3 regions of the Pantoea allii genome follow, and region 3 is predicted to be linked to each of the others. Evidence: predicted binding sites of a transcription regulator. Region 3 holds the regulator's gene; each other region holds the start of a gene.

The links. Region 3 encodes LexA, which represses DNA repair genes until DNA is damaged. Its sites were predicted from a motif close to TNCTGTATGTACATACAGNA; they were not measured.
Region 1: the regulator LexA is predicted to act here: its motif matches at 3,342-3,361, upstream of metR (HTH-type transcriptional regulator MetR).
Region 2: the regulator LexA is predicted to act here: its motif matches at 4,560-4,579, upstream of QNH99_RS21610 (YebG family protein).

What each region holds. Positions count from the first base shown of each region.
Region 1 covers NZ_CP125958.1:4,452,119-4,460,202, forward strand. Annotated here, with positions in the region: gene QNH99_RS20825 (dienelactone hydrolase family protein) at 84-920, shown strand; gene metE (5-methyltetrahydropteroyltriglutamate--homocysteine S-methyltransferase) at 985-3,255, opposite strand; gene metR (HTH-type transcriptional regulator MetR) at 3,394-4,323, shown strand; gene QNH99_RS20840 (DUF1456 family protein) at 4,396-4,875, shown strand; gene QNH99_RS20845 (carboxylate/amino acid/amine transporter) at 5,109-5,969, opposite strand; gene glpT (glycerol-3-phosphate transporter) at 6,327-7,667, shown strand; gene yigL (sugar/pyridoxal phosphate phosphatase YigL) at 7,708-8,084, opposite strand, start outside.
Region 2 covers NZ_CP125959.1:54,064-62,147, forward strand. Annotated here, with positions in the region: gene fhuE (ferric-rhodotorulic acid/ferric-coprogen receptor FhuE) at 676-2,889, shown strand; gene QNH99_RS21600 (non-canonical purine NTP pyrophosphatase) at 3,107-3,667, shown strand; gene QNH99_RS21605 (SIR2 family protein) at 3,664-4,458, shown strand; gene QNH99_RS21610 (YebG family protein) at 4,596-4,922, shown strand; gene QNH99_RS21615 (cupin domain-containing protein) at 5,263-5,601, opposite strand; gene QNH99_RS21620 (methyl-accepting chemotaxis protein) at 5,761-7,692, shown strand; gene QNH99_RS21625 (Glu/Leu/Phe/Val family dehydrogenase) at 7,751-8,084, opposite strand, start outside.
Region 3 covers NZ_CP125958.1:4,346,821-4,354,904, reverse strand. Annotated here, with positions in the region: gene ubiA (4-hydroxybenzoate octaprenyltransferase) at 1-299, shown strand, start outside; gene plsB (glycerol-3-phosphate 1-O-acyltransferase PlsB) at 422-2,848, opposite strand; gene QNH99_RS20410 (diacylglycerol kinase) at 2,977-3,345, shown strand; gene lexA (transcriptional repressor LexA) at 3,452-4,066, shown strand; gene dinF (MATE family efflux transporter DinF) at 4,177-5,499, shown strand; gene QNH99_RS20395 (CsbD family protein) at 5,671-5,883, shown strand; gene zur (zinc uptake transcriptional repressor Zur) at 6,004-6,525, opposite strand; gene traF (conjugal transfer protein TraF) at 6,964-8,084, shown strand, end outside.

The DNA.
Region 1 (8,084 bases), 110 kb from region 3:
CTCTGTTACTCCCTGTCTGGAACCTGTCACAGGTGGCCAGGCTATAGTTACGTGATTGCGCCTATGCTTGCACGGAGAGAATGATGAAGACCGACGATAATATGACACAAAAATCAGCTGCAGGCGCGTTTGCTCCGGCAGTTCAGCCCACAGCATCAACCACGATTATTACCGACAGCCCCACCATCCATTCGGGGGAAACCTCTATTCCGAGTCAGGGCGAAAACCTGCCGGCTTTTTATGCGAAACCGCAGTCAGCAGACGGTCCTTTGCCGGTGGTGCTGGTGGTACAGGAAATTTTTGGCGTTCACGAACACATCCGCGATATCTGTCGTCGGCTGGCGCTGGAAGGCTACCTGGCGGTCGCGCCAGAACTGTACTTCCGTGAAGGCGATCCGAATGACTACCATGACATTCCGACGCTGTTTAAAGAGCTGGTCAGCAAAGTGCCTGACAGTCAGGTGCTGGCGGATCTCGATCACGCAGCGAACTGGGCTGCCCGTAACGGTGGGGATATTCGCCGCATGGGGATTACCGGCTTCTGCTGGGGCGGACGCATCAGCTGGCTTTATGCCGCGCACAACCCGCAGCTGCGCGCCGCCGTGGCCTGGTATGGCCGTCTGGTTGGCGAAAAAACCATGAAGCAGCAAAAGCACCCTATCGATATCGCCGTCGATCTGAACGCACCGGTTCTGGGATTATACGGTGGTCAGGATGACGGCATTCCGCTGGAAAGCGTCGAGCAGATGCGTCAGGCATTGCATGCGGCCAATGCCAACGCTGAGATTATTGTTTATCCCGATGCCGGACATGCTTTCAACGCTGACTATCGTCCGAGCTATCACGCAGAATCGGCAACCGATGGCTGGGCGCGCATGTTAGCCTGGTTTACGCAATACGGCGTTGCACCCACGACGTGATCAAAAAAAGGGGGCGCGCAAGCGCCCCAACATACTGACAACGTATTGACACAACACCAGGAAATCAGGCGGTTTCGCCCCGCAGGTTTTTTGCCGCTTTAACCATGTTAGCCAGTGCCTGTCGGGTTTCGCGCCAGCCACGGGTTTTCAGGCCGCAGTCCGGATTCACCCACAGACGTTCTTCTGGAATACTTTGTGCCGCCTTACGTAACAAATTTTCTATCCACTCGACATCGGGTACGTTGGGCGAGTGAATATCGTAAACACCGGGCCCGATTTCGTTTGGATATTCGAACGCGTTAAATGCATCCAGCAAATCCATATCAGAACGCGACGTTTCGATGGTAATCACGTCTGCATCCAGTGCCGCAATGGATGCCATGATGTCGTTAAACTCGCAATAACACATGTGCGTGTGAATCTGAGTGTCGTCTTTGGCGACGGCGGCGTTTAACCGAAACGCTTCTACTGCCCAGCGCAGATAGTCGGCCCAGTCTGACTGATGCAGCGGTAAGCCTTCACGCAGCGCAGGCTCATCAATCTGAATGATGCCAATACCGGCGGTTTCCAGATCGGCAACTTCATCACGCAGCGCCAGCGCAATCTGTTTGGCGATCGTTTCACGTGACACATCCTCACGCGGGAATGACCAACAAAGAATCGTTACCGGACCCGTCAACATGCCTTTTACCGGCTTATCGGTGAGGGACTGAGCATACCTCGCCCACTCGACGGTAATGGCTTCCGGACGGCTGACATCACCAATGATCACCGGCGGTTTAACACAACGTGAACCGTAGCTTTGTACCCAACCATTTTGCGCAAACACGAAGCCATCCAGATTCTCGCCGAAGTATTCCACCATATCGTTGCGTTCGGCCTCGCCATGAACCAGCACGTCCAGCCCCAGACGCTCCTGTTCAACAATCGCCTGCTTGATGTGCCCGGCAATACCGGTACGGTAATGCGCGCTATCTATTGCGCCTTTTTTGAAGTCGAGACGCAGGCCACGAATTTCGGGGGTTTGTGGAAAGGAGCCGATGGTAGTGGTCGGCCACGCGGGCAGATTGAAACGCTGGCGCTGTGCTCTGGCCCGCTCGGGGTAAGCACTGGCGCGCGCGGTATCTTTGGCCTGAACGTTTGCCAGACGCTGCGCAACAGCCGCATTGTGAACGCGGCTTGAGTGAGCGCGCGCCTGAACCGGCGCGCTCCACTCCACCAGGGAGCCGGGATCGTTGTGATTAAGCGCCGTGCTCAGTAGCGACAGCTCACGACATTTTTGCAACGCAAAGGCAAACCAGCTTTTCACTTCATCGTCCAGACGGGTTTCTACGCTGAGATCGATGGGGCTGTGCAGCAGTGAGCATGAGGTACCAATCCACAGGTGCTTGCGTGAGCCCACCAGCGGCTGCAGGCGTTCAAACCAGTGGCTGAGATCGGCACGCCAGACGTTACGACCATTGATGACACCGACAGACAGCAGCCACTCTGCGGGCAGTTGTTGGTTCAACCGCTGAATGTCATCTTTGCCCTGCACCAGATCCACATGCAGGCCTTGCACGGGCAGTGACCTGATGACATCCAGGTTCTGACCGATGCTGTCAAAATAGGTGGTGAGCAGCAGTTTGCTATGCCCCTGTAATGCAGCGTAAGTCGGTTTAAACGCATCACGCCATGCCTGCGGCAGTTCCAGCGCCAGGGCGGGCTCATCAATCTGTACCCACTCTATGTTGCGCTTTTTCAGTTCGGCCAGGATCTGCTGATAAACGGGCAGAATGTCGTTCAGCAGTGACAGACGATCAAACGGCACGCCTTTTACTTTCCCCAGCCAGAGGTAGGTTACCGGGCCTAACAATACGGGCTTGATGTGATGACCCAGCGCAAGCGCCTCGTCCACGTCATCCAGCAGTTGAGTCCAGGTTAATGAAAACGACTGCCCTTGAGTGAATTCTGGCACGATGTAGTGATAGTTGGTGTTAAACCATTTGGTCATTTCCGCCGCTGCCGCCGGCTCACCCGTCGGTGCACGACCACGGCCCAGGCGGAACAGCGTATCCAGATCAACGGAGCCATCGTTGTTTTGATGGCGAGCAGGCACATTGCCCAGCATCAGGCTGGTCGTCAGAACGTGATCGTACCAGGCAAAATCACCGACCGGCAGCACATCGACGCCGGCCTCTTTCTGTTGTTGCCAGTGGCGGGCGCGCAGTTCGCGACCCACCGCCAGAAGTTCTTCCTGCGTGATGTTGCCAGCCCAATAACTTTCTTGTGCTTTTTTCAGCTCACGACGCAGGCCAATACGTGGAAAACCGAGAGTATGATTCAGGATAGTCATTCACTATTCTCCAGAAATTCTTCGGCTTTAGCGGGTCGCTAAAGATGTTTAGCCGTCCAGATGTTTACACCGCTATATTCTGCGGGTACTGTATGTTCCTCAAGCGCAAATTATTCAGTTTCGATGTGAAGGACTCTCATGATCGAATTCAAACACCTCCGGACGCTTCAGGCTCTGCAGAATACGGGCTCGCTGGCAGCGGCAGCGGCTCAGCTTCATCAGACACAGTCGGCGTTATCACATCAGTTCAGCGATCTGGAACAGCGGCTGGGATTCCGTCTGTTTGTCCGTAAAAGTCAGCCATTGCGTTTTACGCCGCAGGGCGAAATTTTATTGCAGTTGGCAGAGCAGATACTGCCGCAGATTCAGCAGGCACTTCAGGCCTGCCACGAGCCGCATCAGACAACCCTGCGCGTGGCGATTGAGTGTCACAGCTGTATCCAGTGGCTTACGCCGGCATTAGATAAGTTTCGCCAGAGCTGGCCCCAGGTGGTGATGGATTTTAAATCCGGCGTGACCTTTGATCCGCAGCCCGCCCTGCAGCAGGGGGAACTGGATATTGTATTAACCTCGGATATCCTGCCGCGCTCAGGCTTGTTCTATTCTCCGATGTTCGATTTCGAAGTCCGACTGGTGCTGGCACCGGATCATCCTCTGGCACAGGTTGAACATATTTCCCCTGACGATCTGGCGGATGAAGTCCTGATGATTTATCCGGTACAACGCCAGCGGCTGGATATCTGGCGTCACTTTCTGCAACCCGCTGGCATCAGCCCTGCACTTAAGAACGTCGATAACACCCTGTTAATGATTCAGATGGTATCGGCGCGCATGGGAATTGCGGCACTGCCGCACTGGGTGGTAGAAAGCTTTGAAAAACAGGGACTGGTGATCACCAAAACGCTGGGTGACGGCTTATGGAGCCGCCTTTATGCCGCCGTGCGCGACGGGGAACAGCGTCAGCCGGTACTGGAAGCCTTTATGCGTTTTGCCCGTCAGCATGCCTGCGAGCATCTGCCGTTCGTCAGGGACGCCGCGCATCCTGCTAAGGTTTTATCGCGTGAGTGACAAAGCTGCACGGTAGCAGGCAAAATCCCCTATAATGCGCAGCCTGTCGATTTACCATGAGAAGATCTCACCATGACTAACAACGATATTCTGCGCAGCGTGCGCTATATGCTCGATCTGAACGATGCCAAAATGGTGGCGATTTTTGCGCTGGCTGAATGTGAGGTTGCTCAGGCTGATATCACCAGCTGGCTGAAGAAAGATGAGGATGCGGCATTCCGTCCCTGCCCCGATGTTGTGATGGGATATTTCCTTAACGGTTTAATTTTTCATCGCCGTGGCAAAAGTGACGACGCGCCCGCGCCGTCCATTGAGCGCAAGATGAACAACAACATCTTCATGAAAAAGCTGCGCATCGCGTTTGATTTAAAAACGACGGATATTCCTGATGTGCTAAAAAAGGCCAATTTTACGGTTTCTCAGGCAGAGATTGGCGCGATCTTCCGCAAACCGGATCATAAAAATTACCGTGAATGCGGTGACCAGATTCTGCGTAATTTCCTTAAAGGGCTGACGATGATTCATCGGCCCGCCACAGGCAAACCCGCTTAAAACGCAGCTCGATGGTATTTCACCCGGTCGGGAAAGCAGACATCCGTGCCCGTTTGCTTTCCTGCCTGAGGCGCAGAGGCTGTGTCCTGTCGCTCGCTCGCTCGCGAAATATGTCATCACGAGTAAGCATAAGCCGTTCAGCCTTTAGCGCATCAGGCATCACTCGCCTGACGAGGCGCCCGGCGCGCCTTCTCATCCCCCACTGATCTTTTTTCCCGCTAAGGTCAGCCCGGCTATTTCGCGCTGTTACCGACTACCCAGCGCTTATGTACCCACAGCGACGCCATAATCACGAGGGCACCTGCGATAAAGCTTGGCCAGTGCGGTTTTTGCTGCCATATCGCAAGGTTAACCAGCAATCCGGCCGGAACGTGCATGTTATTCATAATGCCCAACGTGCCGGCATCGACCTGCGTTGCCCCATAGTTCCACATAAAATAACCCAGTCCCGACGCCGCAACGCCCAACCATACAAGGATTCCCCACTGCAGCGTCGTCGTGGGTAATTTGTTGGGATTGCCCCAGGCTGCCCAGGCAATAATAGCTATCAGCACCGCGCCCAGATAAAACCACGAAAACGCCGTGTGCTGCGGCATCGGCCGGGTTTCCTGCAAACGCTTATAGCCCACCATCCCGGCCGCGAAGCAGATATTGGCTAACTGCACTAACAGCAGACCAAACCAGAAGTTTTCGCTGACTTTGTCGTAGCGAATAATCGCCGCGCCCGCAACGGCCAGCAAGGCACTGAAAATGTATCCGACGCGCAGAGGCCTTCGACTTATCAGGTCGTAGATCAAGGTGACATAGAGCGGCGTCATCACGGTAAACAGCAGGAATTCTGACACGCTCAAATACAAATAGGCTTCAAAACTCAGTAAATACATAATGCCCAGTTGCAGCATCCCGACCAGCATATAGAGCAAGAGCGTTGAAGGCCGGTAGCCACGCCAGCGCAGGAACGGCAGAAAGACAATGGCGGCCAGCGCCAGGCGCATCAATACGGAAAACCAGCTGTCGACCTGCCCGGCAAGGTACTCACCGATCAGGCTAAAAGAAAATGCCCACAGAATGGTAGTAACGATCAATAAAAGCACGGTAACAACCCCGAAATAAACAGAGCGTCAGTGTAAACAAAGTCCTGAATCAGAGCTGATTTATCTGGTTTACATCTGGTTACTTACCAGGCATTCAGGCGTTATCTTTTCTCTCTGCCTGTTTTATCCTTCCCACACCACGCCTGTTGCCGCCAAAAATGTGTGAAAAAGCGCATCTGCCTGGCATTTTCGCGCTTTACTGTAATAAAACTGTAACAAATTTGTCATTCATCACAGTAAACGGCACTGTCTCTGTCTATTCTCTGCGCGAAATGGTGCATCGCGAGCACCATTTTTTATGTTTCGACCCAACCTGCTGGGGAATCAAAACCATAATGCGCCCGGAGGGCCACCATAATGTTAAGTATTTTTAAACCTGCACCACACCAGCCCCAGGTGGCAGAGGATCGTGTCGATCCCCTCTATCGCCGCCTGCGTTGGCAGATCTTCATCGGTATTTTCTTTGGCTATGCGGCTTACTATCTGGTCAGGAAAAACTTTGCTCTGGCCATGCCTTATCTGGTTGAACAGGGCTTCTCGCGCGGCGATCTGGGGTTTGCGCTTTCGGGCATCTCTATCGCTTACGGCTTTTCCAAGTTCATTATGGGTTCGGTATCGGACCGCTCTAATCCCCGCGTTTTTTTACCTGCCGGATTGATTCTGGCCGCTGTCGTGATGCTGTTCATGGGGTTTGTTCCCTGGGCGACCTCCAGCATTATGGTGATGTTTGTCTTGCTGTTTATCTGTGGCTGGTTCCAGGGGATGGGCTGGCCGCCCTGCGGACGCACCATGGTGCACTGGTGGTCGCAAAAAGAACGTGGCGGTATTGTGTCGGTGTGGAACTGTGCGCATAACGTCGGCGGGGGAATTCCGCCCCTGCTGTTTTTGCTGGGAATGGCGTGGTTTAACGACTGGAAAGCGGCCCTTTATATGCCCGCCTTCGGCGCGATTGCCATTGCAATCCTGGCCTTTGCGCTGATGCGAGATACACCACAGTCCTGTGGCCTGCCGCCTATTGAGGCTTATAAAGACGATTATCCGGCGGATTACAACGCGAGCCATGAAGAAGAGTTCACCGCAAAACAAATCTTCATGAAGTATGTCCTGCCAAACAAATTACTGTGGTATATCGCCCTGGCGAACGTGTTTGTTTATCTGCTGCGTTACGGCATTCTGGACTGGTCGCCGACGTATCTCAAAGAGGTGAAACACTTCACCCTGGATAAGTCATCGTGGGCTTACTTCTTCTATGAATATGCAGGAATTCCCGGCACGCTGTTGTGCGGCTGGATGTCAGATAAAGTCTTTCGCGGAAACCGTGGAGCGACGGGCGTGTTCTTTATGACGCTGGTCACCATCGCGACGGTGGTTTACTGGCTTAATCCGCCAGGAAATCCCGGTGTAGATATGGCCTGCATGATAATCATTGGCTTTTTGATCTATGGTCCGGTGATGCTGATAGGGCTACATGCGCTGGAACTCGCACCGAAAAAAGCCGCCGGGACGGCAGCCGGTTTTACCGGATTGTTCGGTTATCTGGGCGGTTCGGTCGCAGCCAGCGCCATTGTGGGTTACACGGTGGACTATTTTGGCTGGGATGGCGGCTTCCTGGTGATGATTGTGGGCTGTGTGCTGGCGGTGATTTTGTTACTGCTCACCATGGTCAGCGAGCATAAACACAAACAAAAACTGGCGTAACCGTCAGAAGGCCGGTTCGCCGGCCTTCTGCGCAGGCGCGCTACGATAAATACAACTTTCTTAGCGTTGCCGGCACCGCATCCTCGGCGTTGCTGCCAATCACTTCCAGCTCCGGCAGGGTATCTTTCAGACGCTGGTGCGCGTTAGCCATAATGCAGCCCTTGCCTGCCATACTCAGCATTTCTACGTCGTTCATACCATCACCAAAGGCAATACAGTCTTTCAGCGTAAAGCCTAACTGTTTCGCTACGGATTCAAGTGCATGACCTTTAGAAACACCGCCCGCCATCACCTCCAGACAGGTCGGCAGTGAAAAGCTGACGTTAACGCGATCGCCCCAGCGCGCTTCAATCGCCAGCTCCATGGGAATCAGATGCTCAGGCTCTTCACAGGTGAAAAAGACTTTGCTGATGCCGT
Region 2 (8,084 bases), on a different replicon from region 3:
GCTCTTTTATCGCGGCTTTTTTTGAACAAGGTATAAACGTCTCATCCAGCCGGAACCCAATATCAATACATTTTTTGTGCCTAACAGAGGCGTCAAACGTGACATACATGACGTCTTATGCTGGCCTGACAGTTAATCACACTGTATCACAGCCATAAGTATGGCGAGCTAAATCATAAGCGAAGCGCCAATAAGCTTAAGACAGAATAAAAATTCAATCACTAATAACCGCTTTAGATAACGTTATACCTATATCGCAGCGGAAACCCGATGGGATTTTTCCTGGCATTTACCCAGGCATTCTCCGGGGGACTGAAATCAAAACAGGAGTGGAACCCGGCAATCATTTTATTCATAAGATGACATCACTCGCCGTACAATAAATTACCAGCCTTTTAAAAACGCCTGTGTTGTTGTGGCCTTTGTCTGGTGACCCTACACCTCATCTTTCAGCAAAACTTCCGCGTTATCAATGCCGTACTCCTTTCAGCTTTTCTGGAATCATTACTTATAAATATTAACAATAACTTGCAATGATAATCTAAATGCGTATATTTCTCATTTGCTTTTGTGTTTTATGGCTTTTGACTTATTCATAATGCTCAGGCTATGCGGCAGTTTTTGGGGACTGATTCGCTGCAGTGGCAAATAAAAAACGAAAACGAGGCGTTTACAATGCTTTTGAGTACACTTCATGTTCAACGGGATCGCCTGCAGTCGATTTTCCCTCTGGTTCCCTCTCGCTATTCACTTTTGACGACGTTAATTACTGGGATCGTGTCACACAACGTGTTTGCAACGACAGCGCCTGTTTCGGCAGTGAATAACCAAACACTCATCGTCACGGCTGCTGAACCCCCTGTCGTCGAAAACACAGCATCGGATTACAGCGTTCCGGTAACCCGGGCGGGCAATAAATTGCTTTCGACAGTACGTGATATCCCCCAATCCGTCAGCATTATCAGTGAGCAGCGGATGAAGGACCAACAGCTCCAGTCACTGAATGACGTTCTGGATAATACGACAGCCATTCAGACCAGTACCGCGGATATGGATCGCAAGACCTATTATTCTCGCGGGTTTTTAATCGATAATTATCTGATTGACGGTATTCCCACCGTATTTGAAGAGCGCTGGAATCTGGGCGATGCACAAACCGATAGCGCACTGTACGAACATATTGAAGTGGTCAGGGGCGCAAACGGGTTATTGACCGGGGCAGGCAATCCTTCAGCGGCCGTTAATATGGTGCGTAAACATGCTGACAGCCGTCAGCCAGAGGGAGAGGTGTCTTCCAGTTTCGGCAGCAGGAATAAGCAGCGTTACGTCATGGACGTACAGTCACCGTTGACAGCGTCAGGCAATGTGCGGGGCAGAGTTATTGCCGGTTACCAGGACAATAACAGTTTTGTTGAGCGGTATGGCGCGGAAAAGAAATTTATCTATGGTGTGGTCGATGCGGACCTGAATAATGCCACCACCGTCTCTGTGGGCTATGAATTTCAGCAACTCAATACTGACAGCCCAATGTGGGGCGGACTGCCTCGCTGGTATACCGATGGTACAAAAACTGATTTCCGTCGCGGCTTTAATACCGCGCCTGACTGGACTTATAACGATAAAGAGAGCAGAAAGCTCTTTGCCCGGCTGAAACACACCTTTGACAGCGGCTGGCAATGGACATTAAACGGAACGCACGACCAGTCCACGCTTAACAGTAAAATGATGTATATCGCTGGTTATTTCGACAAAAATACCGGCGCAGGCGTTTCGCCTTATGCGGATTATCCTGTCGTAGGCGGCACGGGATATAATTCGGCAAAACGTAAAGTCGATGCCGTCGACACCTTTGCCAGTGGCCCTTATCAACTCTTCGGACGTAACCACGAATTAATGCTGGGTGTCAGCTACAGCAGGCAGAAAAACACCTATTACGGTACTTTTGCCAATATCTCTTCAGCGGAATTAGGTGACTTCAACCTCTTTGATGGTCAGTTCCCGGAAACGGACTGGGAGCCACGCACGCTATCCCAACAGGATATTACCCGCCAAACTTCAGGTTACCTTGCGACACGTATTTCAGTCGCCGATCCGCTAAATCTGATACTGGGCGCGCGTTATACCCGTTGGAGCAAAAACACCCTGACCAACGATATGGAAAAAAATAATATCACGCCTTATGCCGGTTTGATTTATGACATTGATGAGAACTGGTCAACGTACGCCAGCTACACCTCTGTGTTTCAGCCACAATCCTATCGTGATATCTCAGGCGCCTATCTGGCACCGGTTATGGGTAAAAATTATGAAGCGGGCGTTAAATCTGACTGGTTCGACAGCCGTTTAACGACGTCGCTATCGGTGTTTCGTGCCGAGCTGGATAATGTCGCGCAAACCACGGGGCGTATTATTCCGGGGACCACTGAGTCAGCTTATGAAGGTAAAAATGGCACGGTCAGCCGCGGGGTCGAGTTTGAAATTAATGGCGCAATAACCGATAACTGGCAAATGACATTGGGTGGCACCCGTTATATTGCAGAACAGCGAGAGGGCACGGCGTTAAAGCCCGATCTGCCACGAACGCAGTTGAGCGTCTTTACAAGCTACCGTTTATCCATGCTGCCTGACCTGACGGTAGGCGGCGGTGTGAAATGGCAAACCCATGTCTGGAGTGATAACTCCGCACCCGAAGGCAAGGGGACATGGCGCGCAGAGCAGGGGAGTTATGCCTTAGTGAATGTGTTCAGCCGCTATCAGGTCACTAAAAATTTTGCTGTCCAGGGCAACATCAATAACCTTTTTGATAAAACCTATGACACCAACGTTGCGGGAGACATCGTTTACGGCGAACCACGCAACGTGTCTGTTACCGCCAGCTATCGCTTCTGAACAGTCTACAGTCTCTTCAATACGCGCCTCACGCGAGGCGCTTTCAGCAATCGGTGTTTTGCTCGCCTCTGCCAACTGCAAATCCATGATCCATCACGTTTTGATGCAATCTTCACGTCAGAAAACCCTGGATTTGCGCTACACTGACCAGCGTTAACCCTGTGTTCTGCCGCTATCATGGTGCTGTTTGAGGCAAACTAATTAACCTGGAAGAAGTATGAAAATCAGATTCCTTTCGGCCAATGAACAAAAACTGGCAGAGGTTCGCGGAATACTGGAGCCAGTGGGCGTAGAAGTATTACCGATCGCACGTCGCATAGAAGAAATTCAAACGGAGAACGAGCTGGATTTAGTCCGCGATAAGCTGACCAAAGCTTTTTCTATTATAGGACGTCCTCTTTTCGTCGAGCATACCGGGCTTTATCTGGATGGTCTGAATGGCCTGCCAGCCGGTCTGACGCGTATTTTCTGGAACCGACTGGATGCCGACCGTTTTGCCTCCCTGGTTAACGGGCTGGACAGCCAGGGCGTCACGGCCAAAACGGTACTTGGCTATTGTGATGGGCGCAAAATGTATCAGTTTTACGGTGAATTGCGTGGGACGATAGCGCCAAAGCCTGCGGGTCCCCGGGGATTTCAGTGGGATTGCGTCTTTATCCCCGAAGGTTACGACCAGACCTTTGCTGAGATGGGCGACAAGAAAAACGAAATTTCAAACCGTCGCATTGCGCTGGACCGTTTCGCGTCCTTCCTGAAAACCGCACGAGGCGTGGCATGAAACCTGAACTAAAACGGGCTTATGATTCCGGTAAGCTGATACTGTTTGCCGGTGCGGGCCTTTCCCGCAATCTCGGCCTGCCGGAATGGCATGAACTCATCGCCCATCTGGCTAACGAGCTGGGTTACGATCCCAAGATTTTTAATACCTATGGGACGCATCTCTCTCTGGCGGAGTACTACAAGCAGAAAAAAGGATCGCTTGGCCCGTTAAGAAGTTGGATGGACCGCGAATGGCATCGGCCGGATATCGATGTCCGTAGCTCTGAAATTCATACCATGATTACTCAGGGCAATTTCTCCCGTATTTATACCACCAACTATGACCGGTGGTTAGAGGCGGCGCATGAGGCGCACGGCGTACCCTATTTTAAAGTGGCTAACGCGGCTGACTTGGTCTCATTAACGGAAGACAAGCGCCATATCATCAAACTTCATGGTGATTTCGACGACGATACCTCCATTGTTTTAGATGAAAGTAGCTATTTTGAGCGGCTCTATTTTGATTCACCACTGGATATCAAGCTGACGCATGATGTGATGGGCAATTCCGTATTATTTGTGGGTTACAGCATCAGTGATTTTAATATTCGTCTGTTGTTTTATCGCCTGACGAAAATGTGGGGACGCACTGGGCTGGCCACCGCGCGCCCTAAGTCCTACCTCTTTACTAATCGCAATAACCCGGTGGCAAAAGAGGTCTTGGGTCAGTGGGGCATCGAAATGATCGTGTCAGAAGAGGACGATCCCCGCAAAGCCCTGGCTGACTTTATGGAAGAGTTACTGGCTTGATAACCCAGACCGCTTCAACCGGTGCACGGTAAAAACGGCGGACGACCTCCGTCTTAGCGGTAGTGTTTATTCTTCTCTGGAAAACGCGGACTACTGTGATATACTGTATAAATAAACAGTACCTGAGGGCAAAAACTATGGCTGTCGAAACAAAATTTGTAGTGGTCAGAAAAGGTGAAGAGAAGATGACATTTGCCAATAAAAAAGAGGCTGATGCCTACGACAAGATGCTGGATATGGCGGAAGCCTTCACCGACTGGCTGCTGACGCATCAGGCTGATATGGACGAATCGCAGGCTGAATCATTAGGCTTGTTGCTGGCAGAACAAAAAGAGGCGGTGCAACATATCCTTCGCACCAGTAAGTTACCCGAGTCCGTAACGGTCGACAGCGCAACGGATGTCGCGGATGCTGATTCTCCTGCTCAAAACGACAAAAAGGTGCGTGCCGTTAAAGCCGCCTGATCCTTTACGCTGGAAGTCAGCTTCCAGCGTACCGCTTTACGTCTCTCGCGTTCTGATATCATTCGTAACTCACTTCCGCAAAAAATGTGTTGTATGTCAGTCATTAGCGTATCAAGTGCGTCACGGCAAAAGCATAGTGATGAAGATATCTGGCAATGCACGTCAGGCAAAGCGCATAGCCATGAAACCTGCCTGGTTTGTTAAGCATGGTCAATTTCCGGTTCAGGTATGTCCTGTCAAAGGGGTGACGTAAACTGACATATTATTCCTGATGCGGTATTGTTTCACATCAATACTATCGATGTTAGTAATGGATTGATGCGCATTTCCTGTCAGTAACTCAGGTTAAATCTGTGCGATCGCCCCGCGTGGTAGGGTGAGAGATGACTAAAAAAGTGACGCTGTCACTGCTATCGTTTCGCGCCTGGTGCCGGGCTCCCGGCGGAATTTCAATCCCCTGCTGAGCCTGCAGGCGATGTACAACGCCCTCAATTTCCATCGTCAGCTGGCCCTCAAGGATAAAAAAGAACTGACGGGCGCGGCTGTGAACGTGCCGTGTTTCAGAGGTGGCGGGCGGCATATGCTCATAAATAATGCTCAGATCCTGGCTTTTCATAAAATGCCAGCCATCACAGTTATTTCCCCACACATAATGTTCCGCGTTGTCTTTTGAAATCATACTTCCTCACGTTACGTTCGACGGGCTATGTGATCCGCCGCGGGTATGCATCAATCTTATTAAAGTTCATTTATGACACGCCGATAGTTCTTCCAGGGACACGACAGATTGTATCTGACAGGGTGGTCAATTTAGCCGGTATATTCCAGGGGAATCAGTATGATCACTCAACCCGTAAAAAAAACGATGAGTACCCGCACGCAGATGCTGCTGGCGGGCGGCTTAACCATCACGCTTGGATTTACCGTCACAATTGGTGTTCTGAGCTGGCAGTCGGCGAAAGAACAAAAAACGCTGGCGGAAAAATATCTGCAGCAGATTGCGCAAAGTCGTGGACTGCAAATTCAGCAAGAGCTGAGTTATGCCCTTAATATGGCGCACAGCTTAGGGCAAAGCCTTATCGCATTACCGAAAGCGGGCGTTAACGATCGTAAAATTGCCGACAAAATCATGGAATATACACTCAGGGCCAACCCTGACTATCTCTCCATGTCCGTTATTTTTGAACCCAATGCTTTTGATGGTCGGGACGCAGATTTCGCCACTCAGAAAGGGCAGGCGCCTCAGGGGCGATATGCCTGGTTTGTCGACCGCGATCAGTCCGGTAATTATTCTATGCATCCGTTACTTTCTTTTTTGACGCCGGGCCAGGGCGATTATTATCTGGTGCCGCAGCAGACAAAGAAAGACACGCTGATTGAGCCCTACAGTTATGCCTATAACGGCGTGCCGACGTTGTTGACCTCGGTGGCCTCGCCCATTGTCGATCAGGGCAAACTCTATGCGGTCGTTACCTCCGATATATCCCTGGCCTTGTTACAAAAGAAAGTGAATCAGATTAAGCCGTGGCAGGGTACTGGCTATGCGTTACTGCTTTCTAATAGCGGCAAAGTGGTTTCCTCACCAGATAAAGATGAGGCCGGTAAAACCTGGAAAGGTGAGAAAGATAATTTCACTCAACAGATCGTGGAGCATGACGATCCGTTGCTGGGTGAGAAGGCCATGTACACCTGGTACCCGGTAACGGTGGGTAACAGCGATAAGCCCTGGTACGTCGGCATTGTGGCACCGGTCAGTCAGGTGATGGCGGCGGCGAATCGGCAACGCTACTGGGCCATCGGACTGATGCTGGTGAGCATTCTGCTGGTTGGGGCTGTCCTGGGGTTATTGTTCAATCGCAAAGTGATGCGCCCGCTAGGCGGTGAGCCAGCCGAAGCGGCCAGAATCGCGCTGGCCGTTGCGGACGGTAAGCTGAGTAACGCCATCACGGTAGCACCCGGCGACAATGCCAGCCTGTTTTATGCTCTGCATACGATGCAACGTCAGCTGCAATCTATTGTGGGCCAGATTAAAGATGCCAGCGCATCAGTACGGGAAGGTGCAAGCGAGATCGCCAGTGGTAACCTCGATCTGGCATCACGCACCGAACAACAGGCGGCAGCCCTGGAAGAAACCGCGGCCAGCATGGAACAAATCAGTGCAACGGTTCGGCTGAACGCCGACAATGCGCAGCAAGCCACCAATCTGACCGAAAATGCTACCTCTATCGCCAGCCGGGGTGAAACGCTGGTTGGGCAAGTGGTGCAAACCATGTCGCAGATCGATGACAGTTCGAAGAAGATTGGTGATATTACGACCATGATCAACAGCATTGCCTTCCAGACTAACATCCTTGCGCTCAACGCGGCAGTTGAGGCGGCGCGTGCCGGCGAGCAGGGCCGTGGATTTGCTGTCGTTGCCTCGGAGGTTCGTAATCTTGCGCAACGCAGTGCGAGCGCGGTTAAAGATATCGCGGCCCTTATTGAAGAATCCAGCGTTCGCGTACAAAGCGGTGTGAAACTGGTCAACGAGGCGGGGAAAACGATGCACGAGATGACGAAGGCTGTCTCTTCTGTGCAAAGTATTATTGATGAGATTGTGTCGGCCTCAGATGAACAGGCGCGCGGTATCGGTCAGGTCACTATCGCGGTTAACGAGATGGACGGCACGACACAGCAGAACGCCGCACTGGTACAGCAGATGTCCGCGGCAGCCAGTTCACTTGAAGACCAGGCTCAACAGCTGGCGCAAACGGTAGAACAGTTCCGTTGATAGCTGGCAAAACAGAAAAAAACAACCCGCGCGCTGCGGGTTGTTTTTTTAGAGGGGATTAGCCTGGATAGATACCGCGATCTTTACGTGCCATGAGAATACGTTCACAGGCGACGATATAGGCTGCGGTACGCAGAGAGCAGTCTTTCTCTTTTGCTTTTTCCCAAACGTGAACCATGGCTTCCGTCATGATCTTGTCTGAACGTTTGTTAATTTCGTCTTCGCTCCAGAAGAAGCTGGCCATATCCTGCACCCATTCGAAGTAACTGACGGTTACCCCACCGGCGTTACAGATAACGTCGGGCACCACAATCACACCGCGGTTGGCCAGAACATCATCGGCGTCCGGATAGGTCGGGCCATTAGCGCCTTCAAGCACCAGCTTACAACTC
Region 3 (8,084 bases):
TGAAGATAGGCGTTAAGTCCACGGCGATACTGTTTGGTCGCTACGACAAATTGATTATTGGTCTGCTGCAGCTGTCTACGTTGGTGTTGATGGCGCTGGTGGGGACGATGCTGGATCTGAACGGCGCGTTTTACTGGACGCTATTACTGGCTGGTGGGTTATTTGTTTATCAGCAAAAGCTGATTGCGCAGCGCGATCGTCAGGCCTGTTTCCGCGCCTTCCTGAATAACAACTATGTGGGACTGGTTCTGTTTCTGGGCGTGCTGATGAATACGCCGCCGTTTTCACAGCTCCTTTAACCGCCCCGACGAGAATCGCGGTCAGTTCGCGAATGTGCGTCAACGCTGCTGAGTGCCTCAGTACCAGCGTGCGAATAAAAAAGGCGACCTTCAGGGTCGCCTTTCTCGTCATCGCGAATCCGCTAATCGTGCGCTACGGCGCTTTCGATGGTCATGCGTACATCGCTGGTGACCAGGTCAGCCAGGATGTGCCAGGTCGCCAGCGTCTGCGCCACGTCGGCATCACCGCTGTCGCTGATATAACCTTCATCACGCAGCGTGAGCACCAGTGAGGAGAACACCGCTTTATCAAAGAACTCCGGCGCATTGATCCCGTGCAACACGCTCAGGCGCTGCGCCAGGGTACGGCTCTCTTTTTCCAGCGTGCCCCGGTTAATGGTGGGCTTGGCGCTAAGAATCGAGAAGGTGATGGCGTAACGCTGCAGCGTCTCACGCACACCGGCGGCCAGCAGTTGAAGCGTACGGTAACGCGCGGTGTTAAACGACAGCAGACCTGCCTCAACGGTAATCAGCCCCTGACGCGTCAGTTCCTGACATAAGTTAGTCAGTAACTGCGGCAGTTGATCATGGCTCCAGCGCAGGAACAGCTCGCTCTTCAGCATGGGATAGATCAGGCTGACCTGACGCAGCAGTTCGGCTTCGCTCAGGTTGCGATGCTGCTGCACAATCGCCGCAATCAGCGACGGCATGACCAGCATATGATGAATGTTATTACGGTAGTAGGTCATCAGTACCGCCTGCTCGCGCGGCAGAATAATGATGTCACCAATACTGTCTTTTTCACTCTCGAATTTGTTCATGCTGAGCGCATGATCCAGCAGGGCTTCGGCAGACATGTCGGGCAAGGTGGCATCCGGCGAGTAGGGCACGTTGCGCAGTAACTGGGTATAGCACTCCAGTTGCTCAACCAACTGCTCGCGGGTCAAAGAGCGCTGACGCGAAGCAAGCAGAGCGGTAACGCACAGGTTCATGGCATTCGCCGCGCCGGCTTCGTTAATACGCACCATGATGGTGGCCGCGATATCGTTCGCCGCCGGGGTCAACCAGCCGGGACGCTGTGCTTCAATGGGATCGATAGCATCGCGCCATTCAGGAACGTGCTTATTCAAATAATTTATCAGCGGTAGCGGCTCGCCAAAGTTCACGTAACCCTGACCGAGATTGCGCAGCTTACGTAAGCCGCGCACCATCTGCATGAAGCCTTCTTTCTCTTTCGTGGCACCGCGAAGCTCTTTCGCATAGGTGCCCACTTCCATGACATGTTCGTAACCGATGTATATAGGCACTAACGTGATAGGGCGCGTGCCGCCGCGTAGCATGGCCTGCAGCGTCATGGACAGCGTGCCGGTTTTCGGATCTAACAGCCGGCCGGTACGTGAACGGCCCCCTTCCACGAAGTACTCCACGGAATAGCCACGGGTAAAGAGTTCACCCAGGTATTCACGGAAGACGGTGGCATAGAGCTTGTTGCCTTTAAAGGTCCGGCGAATAAAGAAGGCACCCAGACGGCGGAAAATCGGCCCGGCAGGCCAGAAGTTCAGGTTAATACCGGCGGCGATGTGCGGCGGGACCAGCCCCTGGTGATACAGCACGTAAGACAGCAACAGGTAATCCATATGGCTGCGGTGGCAGGGCACATAAACAATTTCATGACCGTCCTGAGCCAGCTGGCGAACGCGCTCACCGCCGTTGACGTTGATGCCCTGATAAAGTCGACTCCAGAGCCAACCCATCACGCGATCCGTGACGCGAATCGCTTCGTAGGAGAAGTTGGCGGCAATCTCCTCCATCATTTCAACGGCGTTTTGCTGGGCTTTTTCATGCGAAACCTTCTTGCTGCGGGCTTCGTCTTCTACCGCTTTTTCTATCGCTTTCGATTGCAGCAGGCGATTGAACAAATCCTGACGCGCGGGCAGGCGCGGACCGACCGCTGCCAGACGCTGACGGGCAAAGTGGATACGAGCGACCCGGGCCAGTTTTTGCGCAATTGATTTATCCGTACCGTGTTCAGTCGCCATACGACGCAGGGAAACGGTTGGCGAGAAGCGCACAAAACTGTCGCGACCATGCCAGAGCACAGCAAAGAATTTTTGTACCCCATTTAACAAACGTAAATGAGGCGGATTATCTTCTCCCTGCACTTCCCGGCCGGGTGCGCGGCCGAACATGACGGAAACCGGTAACATCTGGATATCAAGCTCAGGGTTACTGCGGTGCAGATCGAGATACTCGTGGAAGATTTTTACCGACTCGACGCTGGGCACGAAATAGGGAAACACGCGTGGGCCATCGTGGATAAAGACATGACGCGGCAGCAAGGCCCCGTCAATCTCCAGCGGCGAAAGCGGATCGGGCAGCTCGTGCCTGATGCACTGCGCGCGCAAAGTCAGGAGATCGGCCTTTGAATCATAAGGCAGGACATACATAATAGGCCGGGTTGGGTCCAGCCCATGTTCGGATACGGGATCGGCCGGAATGGCCTTACTCTTTACCAGAAACGACAGGGGTAAATTCAGTAATTTATAAAAAAGTATACGCCAACCTGACATAGACAACATGAAGCCTCTTGTTAGCAAAGCGGCGCAAGCTTATCAGAAAGCGCAGCAAAAATCTGTGACAGCGACAATTGTGCGCTGCCCAATATTGACGTCAATCCTTTGAAAAGAGTTCCTTTATTATGACAAATAATGTCACCGGCCTTAACCGAATTGTGAAAGCTGCGGGCTATTCATGGCAAGGTCTTCGTGCTGCCTGGCAGCATGAAGCTGCTTTCCGTCAGGAAGCGGTTACCGCACTGGTAGCGATTATCCTGGCCTGCTGGCTGGATGTCGATAGCGTTTCGCGCATCCTGATGATTGGCTCTGTCGTACTGGTGATTATTGTTGAAGTCCTGAACAGTGCCATAGAAGCGGTGGTAGACCGCACCGGTCAGGAGCGGCATCCTCTTGCTGGACGAGCAAAAGACATGGGCTCCGCCGCCGTTTTCATCGCAATATTACTGGCCCTTTTTGTCTGGGGAACGCTGCTTTGGTCGCATTTGCGATAAGCGTTCCATCTCGCGTCAAATAACTGATTTTGGCCTGAGTTTTGGTTTCCATTTCACCAATACCTGTATATACTCACAGCGACTGTATAAACAACCAGGGGGCGGGATGAAAGCATTAACCAGCAGGCAGCAACAGGTCTACGACTTGATTCGCGACCACATTAATCAAACAGGCATGCCGCCAACGCGTGCAGAAATCGCCGCGCAGCTTGGTTTTCGTTCGCCAAATGCAGCCGAAGAACACCTGAAAGCACTGGCGCGTAAAGGCGTGATTGAAATCGTCTCTGGTGCGTCCCGCGGTATCCGTTTGTTAATGGAAGAAGAGCCATCAGACGGCCTGCCGTTGATTGGTCGCGTCGCCGCCGGTGAGCCATTACTGGCCCAGGAACACATTGAAACGCATTACAAAGTAGATCCTGACATGTTCAAGCCTGCAGCGGATTTCCTGTTGCGCGTGAGCGGAATGTCGATGAAAGATATCGGCATTATGGATGGTGATTTGCTGGCGGTTCACAAAACGCAGGAAGTGCGTAATGGTCAGGTTGTGGTTGCGCGTATTGATGATGAAGTCACGGTAAAACGCTGGAAGAAACAGGGTTCTGTGGTGCATCTCTTACCTGAAAACAACGATTTCGAGCCTATCATTGTTGACACACGTGCCCAGTCTCTCACCGTTGAAGGTCTGGCTGTCGGCATTGTCCGTAACGGTGAGTGGTTGTAAAACCCGTTAAGGTTATTGGCATGCGTCAATCTTAACGTTCTCCAGTCTGCCCTTACTTTGCCGCTGTGGGTTTATCTCTGGCCCCGGCGGTTTATCGCACGGATTCAAGAATGCGCTTTCTGACAGCTACCGATAAAAACCTGTGGCGGTTAGCGCTGCCCATGATCCTGTCAAATATCACGGTTCCTCTGCTCGGTCTGGTCGACACGGCCGTGATCGGCCATCTTGACAGCCCGGTTTATCTGGGTGGTGTGGCTGTCGGTACGACCATCACCAGCTTCATCTTCATGTTGCTGCTTTTTCTGCGTATGAGTACCACGGGCTTAACGGCTCAGGCATTGGGTGCGGGTGATAAGACCGCTCTGGCGCGAGCGCTGACTCAGCCACTGCTCATCGCGCTGGTCGCGGGCCTCTTATTTATCTTCCTTCGCTATCCCGTTACGACGTTAGCCACCCGCTTTATTGGTGGGGACCCCGCGGTATTGGAGCAGGCAGCCCTGTTTATCCATATTCGCTGGCTCAGTGCGCCCGCAACGCTGGCTAATTTAGTCATCCTGGGCTGGCTGCTGGGCGTTCAGTATGCCAGGGCACCGGTCATCTTGCTGGTGGTAGGTAACGTCATTAATATCCTGTTGGATCTCTGGCTCGTGCTGGGTTTGCACTGGGGCGTGGCGGGTGCCGCTAGCGCCACCGCGCTGGCAGAATACGCAACGTTACTGGTCGGTGCGGTGATGGTGTGGCGCGTACTAACGCTGCGGGGTATCACCTTGGAGATGCTCACTCACAGCTGGCGCGGCGACATCCACCGCCTTCTTCGCCTTAATCGCGATATTTTACTGCGCACCTTGCTGTTGCAGCTCTGCTTTGCCTCTCTTACCGTGCTCGGCGCCCGCATTGGCCCTGACGTCGTCGCGGTCAATGCCATCCTGTTAATGTTCATTACGTTCACCGCCTACGCGCTGGATGGGTTTGCCTACGCCGTAGAAGCCTTTGCCGGTGAAGCGCACGGGGCAAAAAACGGCACCCGGCTGCAGCAGGTATGGCTATCTGCCTGTCGTCAGGCGCTGGTGGTGGCGCTGTTTTTCTCACTCGTCTATGCCCTGTTTGGCTATCAGATAGTGGCATTCCTCACCTCTATCCATGCGCTGCAACAGGCCGCTGACCGCTTTTTGATCTGGCAGATTGTCATGCCGCTAATCGGCGTCTGGTGCTATCTGTTGGATGGCATGTTTATTGGTGCGACAAAGGGAAGAGAAATGCGTAACAGCATGGCGGTGGCTGCCTTGGGCTATTTCCTGACGCTCGCTACGGTGCCCCTGCTCGGCAACCATGGTTTGTGGCTGGCGATAGCGGTCTTCCTTGCCCTGCGTGGCTTATCCTTGTGGCTGGTCTGGCGTAAACACTGGCGCAATGGCACCTGGTTCACTGCCTGATCGCTGAACCGGAATTATGACGCAGGATACATATTATTTTCATTTTTTCCGGCAAACCTGAAATTACCTACTACAATTAACTTTGAATGGCGCTGTTAAGTAGCGCTTTATATCGTGATTTTGTTTAACTGCAAAATAAAACGAAACCGAAGGATGACGTGGAGGTCTGCAATGAATAAAGACGAAGCGAGTGGTAACTGGAAACAGTTCAAAGGAAAGATGAAAGAGAAATGGGGCAAGCTGACCGACGATGATATGCAAGTCATTGAAGGTAAACGCGATCAGCTGGTCGGAAAAATTCAGGAACGTTACGGCTACGCGAAAGAAGAAGCGGAGAAAGAAGTAACGGCCTGGGAAGGTTCCAACAAAGATTACCGCTGGTAATCACGCTTTCAGGGACGCTCCTACCCGGGTCGGTACGCTCATGCCGGCCACCGCACAAGGATGTGCACATTAACCCTGTAACCCCAACCCTGTAACCCCAACCCTGTAACCTCAACCCTGTTAACCCCGTTTACCGCGCTTTTTCCCTTCAGTCTGATGGTCGTGATCACAATGTTCATGATGTTCACAGGCCTCAACTTCAGCACAGTTCTCACATAAACCATGAGCTTCAATCACGCTATGGCGTAGCACAAAGTGTGCCTCCTGAGCTAAAGACGCGATGATCTGCTCTGCGCCTTGAGCCTGCTTCTCTGTCACCCCAGCACAGCGATCGCAAACCAGCATAACCGACGTATGCGCAGGCGCTTCGAAGTGATGACACATGACATAACTGTTATTCGATTCAACCCGATGAATAAAACCCTGTTCGAGCAAGAAATCCAGCGCACGATAAACGGTAGGCGGCTTAGCCTGCGGCTCGCTAACCCGCAACTGATCAAGCAGGTCATAAGCACTGATAGAGCCTGGCTGTCCGGCCATCAACCGTAGCACTTCTGCTCGCTGGGTCGTCAGGCGAACACCGCGCTGTAAACACAGCTTCTCAGCCTGGGTCATAATTTGCTCTGGCGTCATGGTTGACATGGCGTTTCTCCGCTAGACAGGTGATGTTATCTTATCACAATAATCGTTATGACGTTGAACCTTGCCGCCAGCCAGACAGCGCCCGCCTACACGCTTCTGTTTCTTCCCTTCCGTTCGCTTATCCTTTGCTGAAAGCTGGCTTCGTACCAGTCTGTTTCAGAATGTTTATAGATATTTTTTACTTTTACTTTACATCTCACTGAGTTAAGAACTAATGTTTAAATGTTCTTAATAAAGTGCTGGCCCAGACTGGATTTGCCTGAAGCATTTTCGGCGGGAACCTCACATATCGGATCGAAAAATAATCAATCCACGGAATTGCGCCACTATTTACTCTGAATTCACAGCAATAAAGCGTTAGCAATCCTCCACAATGGAGCTAACAAACTATTCAGTCGTTAATGTATTAACGGCAATATTTCAGGTGATGATAAGCAAATGGCAAAATTAACCGTTCCACGTTCCGTTCTGGTTTTTCCTGCAGTATTCAATGCCCTGGTTTTTTCATCTTCCGCACTGGCCGCCGGAACCTGGTATGATGCCCGCAACGACGCCATGGGCGGAACGGGCGTGGCGTCCTCAAACTACGGTTCGGCTGTGTTGGCTAACCCGGCGTTAATGACCAAAGCCAGGCCCGACGATAACGTCAGCATTATTATTCCCAGTGCCGGTGTGCAAATCACGGACAAAGACAAGATGGTCGATAAGATCGATACCATCACGGATACGGTAAATCGCTATCAGGATCTGTTCGGCAACGCCACAGGATTTGAGCTGTTACGCCGTATCCCGCAAATCCAGGCTGCCTCCGGCGACTTAGCCAATACGCTCAGGGATTTACGCGGTAATAAAGCCAATGCCACAGCGGGTGCGGCAATCGCCGTAACCATTCCCAATGAAACACTGCCTTTTGCCTTTATCACCAAGGCTTACGGTACGGCGCACGTTCGCGCGAATGTGAAAGAAGGTGACATCGTTATTCTGCAGGGCGTTGCTGATGGCACCTTTGCAGGTATTCCTGGCGGTGCCTTTGGCCTGGCGAACGTTCAAAACCTGCTGGGCTCCAGCGCGAATGGCCTGGCGGCGTTGAATACGGATTACGGTATTTCCGTTGCCCATGAGTTCACGATTGCCGGACAACCTGTCTCAATCGGTATTACGCCAAAACTGCAAAAAACCTGGCTGTATAATTACTCCGCCAGCGTCTATAACTACGACAAAAACGATTTGCGCGACGGTCGTTACCGCAGCACCGAAAGCGGTTTTAACATCGATGCCGGTGTGGCGACGGTCTTCGCCGAAAACTGGACGCTGGGCGTGACCGGACAAAACCTGGTTTCCCGCGATCTGCAAACGAAAGAAGTGAACGGCTATCGCGATACTTACGAAATCCGCCCATTAGTGACGGCGGGCTTAGCATGGGATAAAGGCCCCGTTACCCTGACCGGTGATGTTGATCTGACCGAAACCCACCGCTTTAAATCGCAGGAAAACAGCCAGTACGCTGGCGTAGGTGCGGAATACCGCGTGCTGGAGTGGTTGCAGTTACGTGCCGGTTA